Regions from separate parts of the Paenibacillus sp. lzh-N1 genome, predicted to be linked through region 1. Evidence: predicted binding sites of a transcription regulator. Region 1 holds the regulator's gene; each other region holds the start of a gene.
What was found. The regulator LexA, encoded in region 1, represses DNA repair genes until DNA is damaged. The targets are predictions, from matches to a motif close to CGAACATATGTTCG.
Positions count from the first base shown of each region.

Region 2: the regulator LexA is predicted to act here: its motif matches at 4,081-4,094, upstream of recA (recombinase RecA).
Region 3: the regulator LexA is predicted to act here: its motif matches at 3,362-3,375, upstream of addB (helicase-exonuclease AddAB subunit AddB).

Region 1 covers NZ_CP025696.1:4,261,729-4,267,220, forward strand. The annotation lists gene C0638_RS25435 (hypothetical protein) at 63-203, opposite strand; gene C0638_RS25440 (hypothetical protein) at 245-409, opposite strand; gene lexA (transcriptional repressor LexA) at 831-1,457, opposite strand; gene C0638_RS19345 (LysM peptidoglycan-binding domain-containing protein) at 1,647-2,015, shown strand; gene C0638_RS19350 (DUF896 domain-containing protein) at 2,124-2,330, shown strand; gene C0638_RS19355 (hypothetical protein) at 2,446-2,955, shown strand; gene C0638_RS19360 (HAD family hydrolase) at 3,113-3,907, shown strand; gene C0638_RS19365 (1,2-dihydroxy-3-keto-5-methylthiopentene dioxygenase) at 4,006-4,548, opposite strand; gene metH (methionine synthase) at 4,830-5,492, shown strand, end outside.
Region 2 covers NZ_CP025696.1:5,194,768-5,200,259, forward strand. The annotation lists gene C0638_RS22880 (TIGR00282 family metallophosphoesterase) at 1-6, opposite strand, end outside; gene rny (ribonuclease Y) at 83-1,627, opposite strand; gene C0638_RS22890 (regulatory protein RecX) at 1,989-2,738, opposite strand; gene recA (recombinase RecA) at 2,950-4,011, opposite strand; gene C0638_RS22900 (competence/damage-inducible protein A) at 4,239-5,492, opposite strand, start outside.
Region 3 covers NZ_CP025696.1:3,595,979-3,601,470, reverse strand. The annotation lists gene addB (helicase-exonuclease AddAB subunit AddB) at 1-3,295, opposite strand, end outside; gene C0638_RS16430 (class I SAM-dependent rRNA methyltransferase) at 3,536-4,915, opposite strand; gene C0638_RS16425 (Na/Pi cotransporter family protein) at 5,206-5,492, shown strand, end outside.

The sequences.
Region 1 (5,492 bases):
GTGATCATTTAACACAAAAAAAGCAGGAAGAATTCTTCCTGCTTTTTGCTTGAAAATAATTATTAACGTCTGCGTTGTCTATCATTCACGCTAAACAGATTAACAGCCAGTGCGTTACCTCTTGCACGCGCAGTGGCTCTTTGATTGGAACGGATGTTTAATCTTCTTCTTCTCAATTCACGGTTGCTGTGTCTTCTGCTCATAATATCACCTCCCTTCAAAGAAATGAAGGTACGGTTAAATCTTAATGATGTTTATGCTTACGCTTGGAAATTTTGATATTTAATGCGTTAGTTGCGAGTGCATTTCCGCTTCCTGTTTTAGCAGCTGCGGCTTGAAAGACTTTAACGACCAGATATCTGTTTTTCCCGATGCGATGCTTATACGTTTTAACTCTATTTCTGATCATCTGCATAACTCCTTTGCTTTAGGTCTGCTATATACATATGTCAATTGTGCTAGTAATGTATCAGCATAAATCTACTAAAGACAAAAAAGAAGCTAGTACCTATGTTCCTAAATGTTTAACAAAAAAAGCTCATACTAGCCTGCGTTCGCCTTCCCAACTTTACGTTATAGGGGAAGGCTACAGTAGGTTCACATGAGTCAAATTTCCATTTGTTTAGCTAATAAAAGTAAATAGTTCAAGATCAGAGGGGAACTATTTCGGATAATGGGGGGGATATAATAGTAGAGACAATATAGGTTGCTGAAAAGGAAAGAATAGTTGTGAAACACACATAGTAAACATAATAATAATATAAAACCGGCTCGCCTAGGCGGCCGGTTTTATATTCGTGGTAGTATAACGGGGAAGAAAGCACGATAAATCAGTGGAAGTCCCGGAAGAGTCCAACAACCTTGCCCAATATGCTGACGTGTGTCAGGCGAAGCGGTTCAAAGGCTGGATTTTCAGGTTGAAGCCGGATATGATCTTTTTCTTTGTAAAAGGTTTTAACTGTAGCCTCGTCTTCATCTGTCATAGCTACTACAATGTCTCCGTTATCAGCGGTCTGCTGCTGACGTACGATTACATAGTCTCCGTTAGCAATACCAGCTTCAATCATGCTTTCGCCTACAACAGATAACATGAATATTTTATCCTCACCAACAAAGTGTTGGGGAAGAGGAAAGTAATCTTCAATATTTTCTGTCGCCGTAATAGGAAGACCAGCGGTTACTTTGCCGACGACGGGAACACGACTAATGGAGTAATTAATCAAGTTGCTGTTATCCGATTCGTCTTGACCAAGTAATTCAATAGCCCGTGGTTTCGTAGGATCGCGGCGAATGAGTCCTTTTTTCTCCAAACGATCCAAATGACCGTGAACCGTAGAACTGGAGGCCAATCCGACTGCCTCGCCTATTTCGCGTACAGAAGGGGGGTATCCCTTTAGACGCACTTCATTGCGGATAAATTCAAGAATGGCCTGCTGGCGGCTCGAAATCTTAGACATACCGTATCAACCCCATTTAGTAACGTTTGGGAAAATTATAGCATAGAACCTCCGTTCGTACAAACGTAAGTTCTAAATAATCCTTAAAAATATTTACGAACTTTTGTTCTGTTTTCTATTGAACAAAACAAACGTTCGTGTTATATTGTGAAAAACATAAGAACAAACGTTTGGAGGACGCGGCCAATTATGAAATATAGCACTTATCAAAGTATTTTCCCGATGAACTTAGAGAATTTACAGGAGACTCGAAAAGAGGGTAAGGTGCGTTTGTTACAGGTTATTACCAATACTCTTTTACTCAAGCTTCTTATTCTAGTAATTATCGTTTGGGTTGCAGGGGCAGGTGTACTTACGGTTTTCGCAGCACCTTCAGTTTCTAATAAAGAGGTGATTAAGCTGACCGTACAACCTGGAGATACGTTATGGAAGATTGCCGTGAATCATAAACCGGAACGAATGGATACACGGGTATATATTGAAGGAATTATGCGTATTAACGCTTTGGAGGATCGGGGAGTGCAGGCAGGTCAGGTGCTTAAGCTTCCACACTTCTGATCTATAAGACTATAGAGCTTGTCAAGGAGCGCAATGCGGGAGCCTTGACAAGCTCTTTTCTACATGTCAAAGTGTATTATATCTTTGCTTTTATGGAGGGGACACAATTTGGATATAGACAGCTTGGTACAGCGCATTAATGAATTAGCACGCAAAGCAAAAGCCGAAGGATTGACAGAAGAGGAAACCACAGAGCGCGCCAACCTTCGGGAAATTTATTTAGGCAACATTCGCCGTAATTTTCGGCAGCAGCTTGAAACCATTGAATTTGTGGACGATGATACGTCGAAGGGAAATGGCGGGCTGAAGCATTAATGTCGCTAAAGCCTGCATCATTTGCCTTTGTTTTAGGTATCTTTCCTGGTATCTATATAGATCAGCTTTAAGGCAGTTGTTTTAATGTAATATTTATTGGGAAGGGAATTGAGAGATGGCCCGATCATTTGAAAGAAAAGTACGTAAAAACACAGCGCATTTAAATAAAACGCGCAAGAAACAAGGCATTCAAACCATTAACGGCGTAGGTTCAGCAATGGACATTTTCCGTGGCCGTAATATTACTGTGCCAATCATGCTGGCTGGTCTTGCTGTATTGTACATGCTTATGAGTTACTTTTTGACTAAGACCGGCATGCGGGGAATGGATTGGCTGGTATTTGGCTTGTACTTGATGCTGGCTGTTATCTTCTTCATTCGCCGTCCTTATTTAAAAGTGGGAAAAGATACCCTTTATATGTTAAAAGGTGGCAGAGAACGGCCGATGACGGCAGGGGACATGAAAGCCATCAAAATTGAAAAGGGTTACGTTACCGTTGAAAGAAAAGGGAAGGGCGGTAATTTTATTTTTACAAAATCACTGGGACGCTATGATACGGATGCCATCGCAGAGCGCCTTGAAAAGTTTGCACTATCCAATCAGATACAGGTAGATAAGAAATAACCGATTTAGCCTGTAGCTCTGTAAGTAAGGCCGTATGATGTTATTTTTTCATATAACATGGTGCGGCCACTTGCTTAATATGGGCACACATAACGATCTGATTCGTGACCAAACAGACAATCTTACATATACAGTGGAAAGAGAGTGGATAATTCATATGACGATTCAGGCGATAATGTTTGATCTTGATGATACCCTTCTGTGGGATGAACGTAGTGTAGAAGAGGCATTTGATGCAGCGTGTCAAACAGGCTCCCGAGAAACAGGCGCTGATCCGAAAACGCTGGAAGAAGCCGTACGCAAGGAAGCGCGCGCTTTGTATGAGTCCTATGAAACCTTTAGTTTTACTCAAATGATTGGCATTAATCCGTTTGAAGGACTGTGGGCGAATTTTACAGCAGGTGAGCAACCTGAATTCCGCCAATTGGAACAGTTGGCTCCTGCTTATCGTAAGGAATCATGGCGCAGAGGGCTTCAGCAACTGGGGATAGATAATGAGGAGTTGGCGGAAAAGCTAGCTGCCCAATTTGCTTCGGAAAGACGTGCACGTCCACATGTATATGAAGAAACGTTTGAGATTCTGGAACAATTGAAGGGGCAATACAAGCTGTTATTGCTGACAAATGGTTCCCCTGATCTACAACAGGAGAAGCTGGATGGAGTTCCTCAATTGGCTCCTTTTTTTGATCATGTTGTCATTTCAGGTTCTTTTGGTCGGGGCAAGCCTGACCCTTCTATATTCCAGCATGCTTTGGGACTTCTAGGAATTGAACCTGGACAAGCTTTAATGGTAGGAGATAAGCTGACGACTGATATTCAAGGGGCTTTGGCAGCTGGTGTCCATTCGGTGTGGGTGAATCGGAACGCTAAAACCAATACTACAGAAATCAAGCCGAAGTTCCAAATCAAGCATTTGTCTGAGTTGCATGGAATTATTCAATCTTTAAAGTGAGAAATCTACAGTTTTCTAAAACAAGTATCAAGAAAACTCCCTTCGCTCGATATGCTACAGAGCGGAGGGAGTTTTCTTATTGACACCATAGATCTTAATTATGCTGTAGTGAATGTTGGATCTTCGAACGGTTCGGCAATCCAGCCATTTTCTTCGATGAACAAGCGGACTGCGACGATCTTTTGATTTTCCATTAAAGTGAAGAAGTGAGGTGTATTTTCAGGTACGGAAATAACGTCACCTGGTGAAAGCTCTACATTAAAATAGCCGATCTCTTCAGAGCCTTTAATGATGAAAATGCCTTTACCAGCAACAATGGCACGGATCTCATCCTCGGTATGGGTGTGAATTTGCTCGAACTTGGCCAGCAGCTCGTCCAGTTTCGGCGTTGCTTCAGATAAGGTGATAACGTCCCATATTTTATATCCGCGACGTGCGGCTAAATCCTTGATTTCAGGTTCAAATGTTTTAAGCACAGCGGCTTTTTGATCATCTGTCAGAGTAAAGTTTTCTTGCAGCTCCCTTGGCAGCTTGGAAGCATCCCAGTGTTCATACAATACTTGGTGGCTCTCCAAAAATTCACGTACTTGTTCTTCACCACTAATTCGCTCATTCGTATTGCGTATAAAAATTTCTGCCATATATAAATCCCTCTTTTCCACTTGGATTAATGTTGTATAAAGAATACCATGTCTTATCCAGTTGCACAATACAGGCTGAAACATTTATATGGGAACGACTATAGCTAAACGATACAGTTTAAAGACGTTCGTCTATAACGATGCATACTACAAAAATAGATCAGCTAAGTCGTTTATGAAGAAGAATAGCCTGCATAAAACGTATGTTTTTACTTCAATCTATCTAAATGATACGGTTTCTGCTAAACTAGGATTTAACGTTTTGCGGGGGTGAAGAAATTTTGGATAAAGTTAGCTTGCAGGATGCGTTACAACGAAGAATACTCCTTCTTGATGGGGCTATGGGTACTATGATTCAGCAGGAAGACCTTTCTCCCGCTGATTTTGGTGGAGAAGAGTTGGAAGGCTGCAACGAGATGTTGGTCTTAACGAGACCGGATGTCATTCAAGGGATTCATGAAGCATACTTGGAGGCCGGGGCAGACCTGATTGAAACGAATACATTTGGAGCAACATCCGTCGTTTTGGCGGATTACGATATACCAGAACGTGCCCGTGAAATTAATCTGGTGGCGGCCAAACTGGCACGTAACGCGGTGGATAAATACAGCACTGCGGACAAGCCTCGTTTTGTTGTAGGAGCTATGGGTCCAACCACGAAAACCTTGTCTGTCACAGGCGGTGTTACATTTGTAGAGCTGATTGAAAGCTATCAGGAGCAGGCTTTGGCGCTTATTGAAGGCGGGGTGGATGTTCTTCTGTTGGAGACCTCACAGGATACGCTTAACGTTAAGGCAGGCAGCATTGGAATTCGTCAGGCTTTTGAGCAGACAGGGATTGAGCTTCCGTTAATGATTTCTGGCACGATTGAACCGATGGGAACAACGTTGGCCGGACAAAATATCGAATCCTTCTGCATATCACTCGAACATTTAAACCCAATC
Region 2 (5,492 bases), 930 kb from region 1:
GTTGATAGAAAACCCTCCCTAGTCTGCCTTACATAATGAAAAGTGGCCCTACAAGCAGCGGCCACTTTTCATTGAAATGCTTTTATTTTGCGTATTCTACCGCACGGGTCTCGCGAATAACGGTAACCTTAATATGTCCTGGATAATCCAGTTCATTCTCAATCGTTTTCGTAATATCGCGAGCCAGTCGGAATGCCTCCGCATCATCAATTTTCTCTGGCTGTACCATGACACGAACTTCGCGTCCAGCTTGAATTGCGTATGATTTTTCAACGCCTTCAAAAGATTCGGAGATGCGTTCGAGCTTCTCAAGACGACGGATGTACGTCTCTAGCGTTTCACGCCGTGCTCCTGGTCTTGCTGCTGACAGGGCATCTGCCGCTCCAACCAGCATGGCGATCACTGAAGTCGCTTCGCAGTCGCCGTGATGTGAAGCAATGCTGTTGATAACGACCGGGTGTTCCTTGTACTTCTTCGCCAGCTCCACGCCAATTTCAACGTGTGATCCTTCCACTTCGTGATCCAGCGCCTTCCCGATGTCATGCAGTAAACCTGCTCGTCTTGCCAGTACAACGTCTTCGCCCAGTTCCCCGGCCATCAGACCTGTCAAGTATGCAACTTCCATCGAGTGCTTCAATACGTTCTGTCCATAACTCGTACGGAACTTAAGACGTCCCAAGATCTTGATCAAATCCGGATGCAAGCTATGCACACCCACTTCAAAGGTGGCCTGTTCACCATACTCACGGATTCGTTCGTCCACCTCTTTACGAGATTTTTCCACCATCTCTTCAATACGAGCCGGATGTATCCGTCCGTCCGCTACCAGCTTCTCGAGTGCAGTACGCGCAATCTCTCTACGAATCGGATCAAATCCGGACAATATAACAGCTTCCGGCGTATCATCAATAATGAGGTCGATTCCTGTAAGGGTTTCAAGTGCACGGATGTTACGGCCTTCGCGTCCGATAATCCGGCCTTTCATTTCTTCATTCGGCAATGTCACAACAGAAACCGTCGTTTCTGCTACATGATCTGCCGCACAGCGTTGGATGGCCAGTGTGATGATTTCACGAGACTTTTTATCCGCTTCTTCTTTGGCCTGCTGTTCAATTTCCTTAATCATCTGAGCTGTTTCATGACGAACTTCCTGCTCTACGTTGGTCAGAATAATACTTCTTGCATCCTCCATCGTAAGATTAGAAATACGCTCCAACTCAGTTACCTGGCTCTTGTAAATCAAATCAATTTGCTGCTGGGTTTCATCGATTCGTTTCTCTTTGTTGGCCACTTGTTCTTCTTTGCGTTCCAGCGATTCCAATTTTTTATCCAGCGATTCTTCTTTTTGCAGCAATCTTCGTTCCTGTCGTTGAATTTCATTACGACGTTCACGAGTTTCTTTTTCAGCTTCGGCACGGATGCGGTGAATTTCATCCTTCGCTTCCAATACCGTTTCCTTCTTCAGCGCTTCTGCCTCTTTTTTCGCGTTCTCCACGATTTGCGCGGCAGCCTCTTCCGCACTGGAGATCTTAGCTTCTGCAATAGATTTGCGAATAAAATAACCAATCCCGAACCCAAAGAATAACGCGGCTACAGCAACGAGAACGAACCAGATCGCAGTCATCATACTGTTCACCTCCCCGTTGGTTCCTCCAAGGCATTCCTTGGGACTTTTTGAAATTGTCACATTTACTTTGATCGTCAAACTAAGATAACGACACAAGGTCGCTTCATTTCATATGCACATGCTTTCACACGTACAATTCCGCCTGGCATAGCGGCATCACTTGTTATTTGGCGATGAGAACTTTACTGTGGATTCCGCTTTTTTGGAAGGAAAAAGGGCACTCCACAAATATCGTTTCATATATATTTTATTATTTGACAAATGGCATTGTCAAGGGAATGCAAACATTAGTAGACTACCGCGCAGCTGTCCATATAATAACCGGCTTATCTAGCCAAAGGTTCAGCTACCGTTTTGCAACTTATTCCTCCCAATGCAGTAATTCCTCGTCTTCGAATGCTCCGTCTTGCTCGGCCGCACTGAGATGATTAACCACGCGGCGTGTCATATCCCCTGAATAGCCGCGTCTCATAAGAAACGGGAATGTTTTCCTTTTTTTATCCATTATATCACCACGTACCTGATTCCATTTCTTACGTCCAACCAACAAGGCACTCTCCCACTCCTCATTGTCGGTGATCTCACCTAACGCTTCCCCGATAGAGGCTTTAGAGATGCCCTTCTGACGAAGTTCTTGCCTGATCCACATCTTACCCTTACGTTGGCTTATTATACGCTGTCTTGCCCACTGACGGGCGTATAAATCATCATCTACAAGCTTCTCCCTTTGCAATCGTACCAGTATCTCATCAATAACAGCCTGATCCACTTCCTTTTGCGCTAAACGCTGGGCAATTTCCTGACATGTACGAGGCTTTTGCCCCAAATAGCGCAGCGCATGTACATAAGCCTGTTGTTTTTCATCTACCAGAACGATATCTTCTAGTTCTTTTTTGACGAATGACGTTCCTTTGAACATGTTGTACTTGATCATTACATCTTCCAAGACAGACAGTGAGTATGGACCAAAATGAATGATGTATCTTCCACGCTTGCGTCCCTGTCCCTGCTCCACTCTAGTAATCATCAATTCCTCATGATCTGGAAAAAGAGAAATCCCTTGCTGTTTATTTTCTTCCGAAGTGTATTCATCTTTATCGTCCAACTGCAATATGTTTCCCTCACTTTGAAATTCACGAAAGCAGCCTACGATCACCTGCTACGCAAAAGTTAGATTCTGCTGACAAAGCAAACTTTATTTGATGCAAAAATACCCTGCACAACTGTGCAGGGCATCAGAATCATGCTATTTAAACGGACTGTACCATAATCCCTAGGCTACAGTTCACATGACAGATCAGAAGCGAAGTTTCGGGCAAGCTTTATTCAAGCTCCAGCAATTCCTGTTCTTCCTTGGCCTCCTGCGCCAACTCTTCTTCTGTCGGTGGAGCAATTGTTGTAATCAAATTACTGGCCACCCGGATTTTTTGCTCGATCGTACTAGCAATGTTCGGATTTTCCTTCAAAAATTGCTTTGCATTCTCACGTCCCTGACCAAGGCGCTCGCCTTCGTAGGAATACCATGCTCCGCTCTTGTCGACAATGTCGTGCTCCGTACCGATATCGATCAAGCTTCCTTCTTTGGAAATGCCCTCACCGTACATAATATCCACTTCAGCCTGACGGAAAGGAGGTGCGACTTTATTCTTCACGACTTTAATACGTGTACGGTTACCCACGATGTCGTTACCCATTTTCAAGCTTTCGATACGACGAACATCCAAACGTACCGTAGAGTAAAACTTCAAGGCACGTCCACCCGGTGTAGTCTCAGGGTTACCGAACATAACACCTACTTTTTCACGGAGCTGGTTGATAAAGATAGCAATGGTTTTCGATTTATTAATGGCTCCAGACAGCTTACGCAATGCCTGTGACATCAAGCGCGCTTGAAGACCGACATGGGAATCTCCCATTTCGCCTTCAATCTCTGCCTTCGGTACAAGTGCCGCTACAGAGTCAACGACGATAATGTCCACTGCCCCACTACGCACAAGAGCTTCGGCAATCTCCAATGCCTGCTCACCTGTATCTGGTTGCGATAGTAACAACTCATCAATATTGACACCCAGCTTGCTCGCATACGACGGATCAAGCGCATGCTCGGCATCGATAAAGGCGGCTTGTCCGCCTGTTTTTTGCACCTCTGCAATAGCATGAAGAGCTACTGTCGTTTTACCGGATGATTCCGGTCCATATACTTCAATAATCCGGCCTCTTGGAAAGCCGCCCGTTCCTAACGCAATATCCAAAGCAATCGAACCACTGGGGATTGTTTCCACTTGCATGTGAGTAGACTCACCCAACTTCATAATGGAACCTTTACCAAATTGCTTTTCTATTTGACGGAGCGCCATATCCAGCGCAGCACGACGATCTGACAATAAACTCACATCCTTCATTGTTTGTACTTTAATAATACCTTGTTTTGACACGCTTGCCAAGCATTTTTTCGAACATACATTCGTTTTTTTATTTCCCGCAGCTCTCTTCTATAATTATACCTTTCTCTTAAAACGAAAAAAGAACCGCTGGCAAAAAGCTTTGCAACGGTTCTTCCGAATAAGAATATTATATCATGAATATCTATCTAAAACAACTCATCGATAATTTAAGAGAGTTTCTCGTTCTCTACCAATCGGCGCCACAATCTGTACAAGATAGCTTTGACGGATCGCAAACGGATGGTCTCACGGTTACCGCTTAAATTCAGCTCATATACTTCCGTTTCCTTGTCGCGCTCAGCAATACCAATATACACCAGGCCGACTGGCTTCCGCTCGGAATATCCGGGCCCAGCTACACCAGTAACAGAAAGTCCGAAATCGCTGTCCATAATCATTCTTGCCTGCTCTGCAAGCACAAGGGCTACTTCCTTACTCACTGCGCCTGGCGCATGATCCCCTTCCAAATAATCATAAGGCACATTGAGCAATTTCATCTTCATTTCATTGGAATAACACACGATGCCACCTTGAAACATAACAGCACTGCCAGGTATAGAAGTGATGTGTTCCATCAGCATACCGCCTGTACAGCTTTCCGCTGCGCTCACAGTGAGTCCGCGCTTGGCCATTAAATCTACAATCACCTTCTCCAGCGTAACATCCTCACTTGCATACATATATTCGGAAAGACGCTGCTGAATTTGTACTTCCGTAGCCGTCAGCTTAATTAAAGCTTCACTCTCACTGGCCGCCTTGGTGGATATACGGATCGTGACTTCCCCTTCCTTGGCATAAGGAGCAATCGTGGGGTCCGTCTGGGATTCGATCAGATCTAACAAGCGCGTTTCAAGAGCTGACTCACCGATCCCTGCGAATTTTAGCATTTTCGAATAAATCGGCATCTCCTCACCGCTTAATGCCTGCTGAAGCAACCATGGTTTAGCATGATTTGCAAACATAGGTTTAAGTTCCTTAGGCGGTCCGGGCAAAACCACATAAAATTTACCGTCCTGTGCAATGGCATCCCCTATAGCTAAACCCGTCTCATTTTCAAGCGGAGTGGCTCCTTCAATAGAAAGCGCCTGGCGGCGGTTATTCTCGGTCATTTCTACCCCGCGGTTACGGAAAAACTGATCCAGCTTGTCCATGGCAAGACGATCTATCTGCAATTTTCGCCCCAGTACAGCCGCTATCGCATCTTTTGTCAAATCGTCCTGAGTTGGCCCCAGCCCACCAGAAAACAAAATAATATCCGCACGCTTCTGAGCAAGACGTACCGCTTCCTGAAGTCGATCCATGTTATCGCCAACTACAGTCTGAAAATATACATCAATTCCGATAGTAGCTAGCTCTTGTGACAAATATTGGGCATTTGTATTTACTATTTGTCCAAGTAATAACTCTGTTCCTACTGCAAT
Region 3 (5,492 bases), 670 kb from region 1:
CGGAAGCACTGCTATAAAAACTGCCGTCTGCTTTCACCGCAACAGGTAAAATAGAGGAATATCCCTTGTCCAATGCTGTATCCATTTGCCCAACTACATCCCGATCCGCGAGCAACAATCCCTTCATCTTAAAGCGTTTCAAAAGCTCCTGACGAGCCTGTTCTGCACTAAGGCCATTAGGTGATTGCAGCATCGGATTGTGGACGTGAAAGTACAGTGTACCCGCCGGATAAGCAGTCTCGCCCAACCATTCCTCCGCCGCATTCAACAGCACGTCCAAGTACGTGAGCATTTGCAGAGATAAGCCATAATACACCTCATGTAGCTTAAGATCCTTTTGGCTGGACTTGTAATCAATGACACGCAGAAGTAAGCCTTTTTCTCCTTCTGCCACATCCACACGGTCAATCCGTCCGACAATTTCCATCACAACGCCGTTATCTAGTCGGAAGCTTAACGGAGGAAGCAGCTGACCTGGTCCAAAGTCCAACTCCAGCCCAATCGGCTCAAAGCTACCTCTCCGTGCATGTTCACCCAAAATTAGCGAAGCTCGGCTCACGATGTCTTTTAACTTGCGCAAAATATAGCCATACCGCTTGGAGCTCATTAAAATCTCGCCTTGCAGACGAGGTGCCAAACGCTCCACCGTACTTTCCGCCTCTTGGCGGCATTCCTCGGTGCTGAGACTTCCCCAGCTGACATTGCGTTCACGCAGATTGATCGCCATCTCACCAAGCGCTGCGTGGAATAATTGTCCGATATCCGGAGCCTTCAGACGATACATTTGACGTTCCTTCAAACGAAGACCGTGAGAGGCAAAGTGAGAAAATGGACATGCGACAAAACGTTCCATACGAGATACGCTGGTGCGCAGCTTGCTGCCATATAGACGGCGACTCGTTTCCTTCTGCATTTCGGCATGATTTTCGTAAAAAAGTGAGGTCAACAGCTGACGCAGCTTGTCCTTCTCACGCCCCTGCTGGCTGGCATACCAGTTATACACCTCCCACCAGGGAGATAAAATATCACCGCCACGCCGCCAATGCCGTAATTGCGCAATGAGCTGCGGCAAAGCCTCGGACGGATGGGAAGCATACTCCCATTGCGTCGTCCAAGCGTCTCCAGGCAAAGGGTATCCGGCCAGTGGACGTTCATCCAGACCAGGAAGCAGTTGCCGCACATGTCGCACTAACTCTGACGGCAGCAATGGCTTGCCTTCTTCATCAGTCACCGCATAGCTCATCCATAGGCTTTTACCGGCTGAGGTAAGGGCCGTATAAGCGAGAAAGCGTTCGTCCAACAGACGTCTTGTCATATCTGGTGCCAGGTCTACGCCTTGTTCGTTCAATGCCGTACGTTCCTGCTCATTCAGCACACCATCCTCATGGAACACAGCCGGCATTACTCCTTCGTTCATCCCTAGCACAAAGGCATGTTGAATACCCGATACACGTGTACGGTCCGTATTTCCGACCAGTACCTGATCCAGAGCCGGTGGAACAAGCCCCATACGGAACTCAGCCAATCCCGTTTCCAGCACACCCGCAAACAAAGCAGTATCCAGTCTCTCATCACCCATCATTTCGACGATTTGATCCAGCAATTCAAGCACCGCATCCCATACCTGGCGGTGCTCCTTCGCCTGCTCAGGATTTCCTGATTCCTCTGCCTGATGAATGAAGGCGTCCAGCTTGTGACCAATTTCTGCATCCTCCAGCAACAGATACACGGCTTCACACTTCTCAAGCGCCGTTCGTGCCTTACCCATACGCTTCTCAAAAGCATGTAAAGGCGTCACAATCACATCTCGGCACAACTCCATCAAATCCAGCGTTTCATCCCGTTGACGGTTCCGTTCCTGTTCCTCCAGCTCCAGTGACAAGCTGGGTACAGCCTGCCATGGTCGGCCATCTGTCCAACGGCTGCCTTGTATTCCACAGGCCAGCACATAGTTTTCCAGACGGTCCATCTGCTCGCGGCTCACTCGACCGTCCAGCGGCAATAGAAGGTCTGTTTTGACCGCACGAAAAACATCCTCATATCGCCAGCGTCGCTGCACGATATCCAGTGAAGCCCGAATCAATTCCACTAAGGGATGATGAAGTATACTTCTCCGCTGATCCAAAAATACTGGAACCTGATATTGCTTGAATATCGGTTCCACCCATGGCTCATAATCTTCAATATGACGCACAAACAGGGCCATCTCCCGATAACGCGCGCCCTCTTCACGGGCCAGGCGGCGCATTTCGCGTACGGCTCCTTCCAGCTCGGCACGGCGATTTGCCGCAGCATACAGCTTTATACCCTCCGGTTGTGTATCTGCCCATTGCTCTCGTAGCTGCTGTAGCCGCATCCGCTGTTCCTGATTCCGCAGCCCTGTACGATGTTCGAAATTAGCCTCCAAATACGCCAACGCTGGACGCTCCTTAAATCTCGGCATCGGATCGGGACGTAATAACTGTGTCTGCGTTTCAATCATCAGCTCGTCTGCCATTCCTTTAAGCTTGACGTAGGTAGCCGCCGAAGGATGAAACAAATCCAGCTCATGCGGAAGCTGGCCGCTTTCGTAGCTGCGGTTACAGGTCAACGTCACCGTCAGCGAGGAGGCGTGCAGCATAAGCTGCTCCACCACCTTATATTCATGCGGTGTAAACCTTCGGTAGCCATCCATCCAAATATCTGCTCCGCGTATAAGTGAAGACTGTGCAATCTGTTCTGTTAGCATGTGAAGCGTATCTTCACCATCGATATATTTAAGCGTCAGCTCCCGTTCAAAATCCTCATAGATTAGACTGATATCCTTCAGCTTGCCTCTTAATATCGGGGCGGACTCCCCCGCAGCATGCATTCTCTCCAGTTGTTCCGGTACAGACCGAGCATCATTTCCGTACTGCTTTAACTCTGTAAACAACGTATTCAACCGATCCACAAAACCGAGTTGATCTCCCGAATCCTTAAACAAACTCAGTTCATCCTTGCGACGACGAATAATTTTATATAAAAGCATCTTCTTGCCTTCTTCTGTTACAGGCACCAGGGCTGAACCCCCTGTTTCCTGCATGACTAAATAGGCAAGACGATGGAATCCCATCACCTGGGCGCGCACCGACCCCTGAATACCGTTTCCGGCTTCTGTAAGCAACGCATGCTCTGAAGCAAATGACGATTGCTCGGGCACAAGTAACAGCATAGGTTTACCTAGCGGCTCCTCGCGTAACATAGACGTCATTTCATTGCGGATTAACGTGCTTTTACCACTACCAGAGCGGCCAATCAATAAGCGGACCGACATGATGCGGCCTCCTTTCCAACCAAAAACATTCTATTAAACAGTATAGCATATCAGGCAAAGGAGAAAAGAACGTACGTTTGCCATGTTGTAGCAATTGATCCCTTCTCAAAAACAAACAGTCCCGCAGGATGGCTTGGTGCAAGCCTTCTCTACAGGACTGATTTATACTAAAAATGAGTTTGTTTCACCTAGTTATCTTTATCGCCTAAAAATAGATTAACTTTGACAAGGGTATGAAGTCTACAGCCGTGTCCGGCTACGCACTTCAAAGATGGCAAATTTCAAATAATGACCTTCCTCCACACCTAAAATTTGAGGATGGTCCTTCCCTGCCGCTCTCCAATCTACCAGTCGGAGGATTTTGCCGGCATCTGCCGCCGCTTCCTTAATCGTGTCCAAAAACAGCTCTGGCCTCATATGGAACGAACAACTCGCCGTTACCAAATAACCGCCCTCATTGACAAGCTTCATCCCATGAAGGTTGATATCTTTATATCCACGTGTAGCTCCTTTGACAGCACTCTTCGTTTTGGCAAAAGCTGGCGGATCCAGAATAACTACGTCAAAGGTGCGTCCGCCTCCCGCAGTCAGCGGCTTGGATGTATCTCCTTTGCCCCCCGCTCGCGCGGTGCGTTCCTCTACACCTTTCACCTGATTACGTAAATATTGAAAAGCATCGTCGACGACAAACTCGACGCGATCCTCAAAACCGTTCAGCTTCACGTTATCCCGAGCACTTTCAATCGCATGTTCAGAAATATCCAGACAAGTTACTTTTTTCGCACCATGTTTACACGCATTGAGCGTAAAGCTACCTGTATGTGAAAAACATTCCAATACAGTTGCGCCGTCCCAGAATGGGAATTCAACCACCTTACCACTTTTATTCACAGGCTTCATGACCGTTGTGGCGTCATCACCTGGGGTTGCAGCTACTTCTTGTAACGTAATTCCGCTACGCGCTCCCCAACCTGTCATCAACGGCGCGATAGCCGCGCGATTTTCACGCTGGTCAAAGAAATAGCCAGTCTTTTGGCCCTCTTCGATATCGACTTTGATTTGTAAGCCATTTTCCGTCACCACCACATGGCGCGGGCAATCGCCGTACAAAGGACCTTTCGTCTGTTCCAACCCTTCCAGCTCGCGGATGGATACATCACTACGCTCATATATACCAACTGGCCCCATGACTTCAACAAGCGCATCTCTGATTTCTTCCCTGCGCCGATCCATGCCAAGCGTTAACAGCTGAACGACCAATACATCACCAAAACGGTCTACAATCAGCCCAGGCAAAAAATCAGCCTCGCCGTACACCAAGCGATAAGCGTTCCCCCCAGTCACAAAGCGTTCGCGATGCTCCAAACAATTACGGAAACGTTGGGCAAAGAAGCTTTGGTCCATCACTTCCAGCGGCTCATAGGACATCACACGCACTGTAATTTGCGAAGCAGGATTATAGTAACCTGTCGCCAAATAACGACCTTGATGGTTAAGGATGTTGACCAAATCACCTGCTTCTGGATCACCCTCAATCTTGGCTATTTCATTTTTAAACACCCAAGGGTGTGCTTGCTCCAGCCTTTTTTTGCGGCTACGTTCTAATATTACTGAAGGCAAAATCCTTCACTCCTATTCTTGAATTACTTAAAGTCCTTAAAAGTGTGGTGTTCGATGGGACGCAGCTCTGCGGTTCATTTGTTCGTACGATCGCTGGCGCTTCTCCAGATTCAAATGAACCGCTTCGCTACTGCCCGCCTGTATATCGATGTCACGCTTTTAAAGCTTGTGAAGATACTTCAAAATTATTGTTCCGTAAAAAACTGCTCACCCATGCTTGTCATGGCTGTCCTTGACAGATCATAGGCTGTTACATAAGTATTTTCACCTAGAAAAGGGGGGCTATGCCCGTGTTCATACATGTTATACTCCCACTGTGCGGTGGGCTGCTTATTTTTTTAGGCGGAATGAAGCTGATGGAAGCTGCCCTCCGGCATTTGGCTGGCCCCTTCCTTACCCGCTGGCTGAACCGGGCTACGGTTTCCCCTTGGCGGGGAATGCTGTTCAGCTCAGGCATTACCGCCCTACTGCAAAGCAGCACCGCCGTAACGGTGCTGACGATCGGACTGGTCAACGCCGGGCTGTTGACCTACGGCCGCACGCTCGGCATCATTCTCGGCACCAATATTGGCACCTG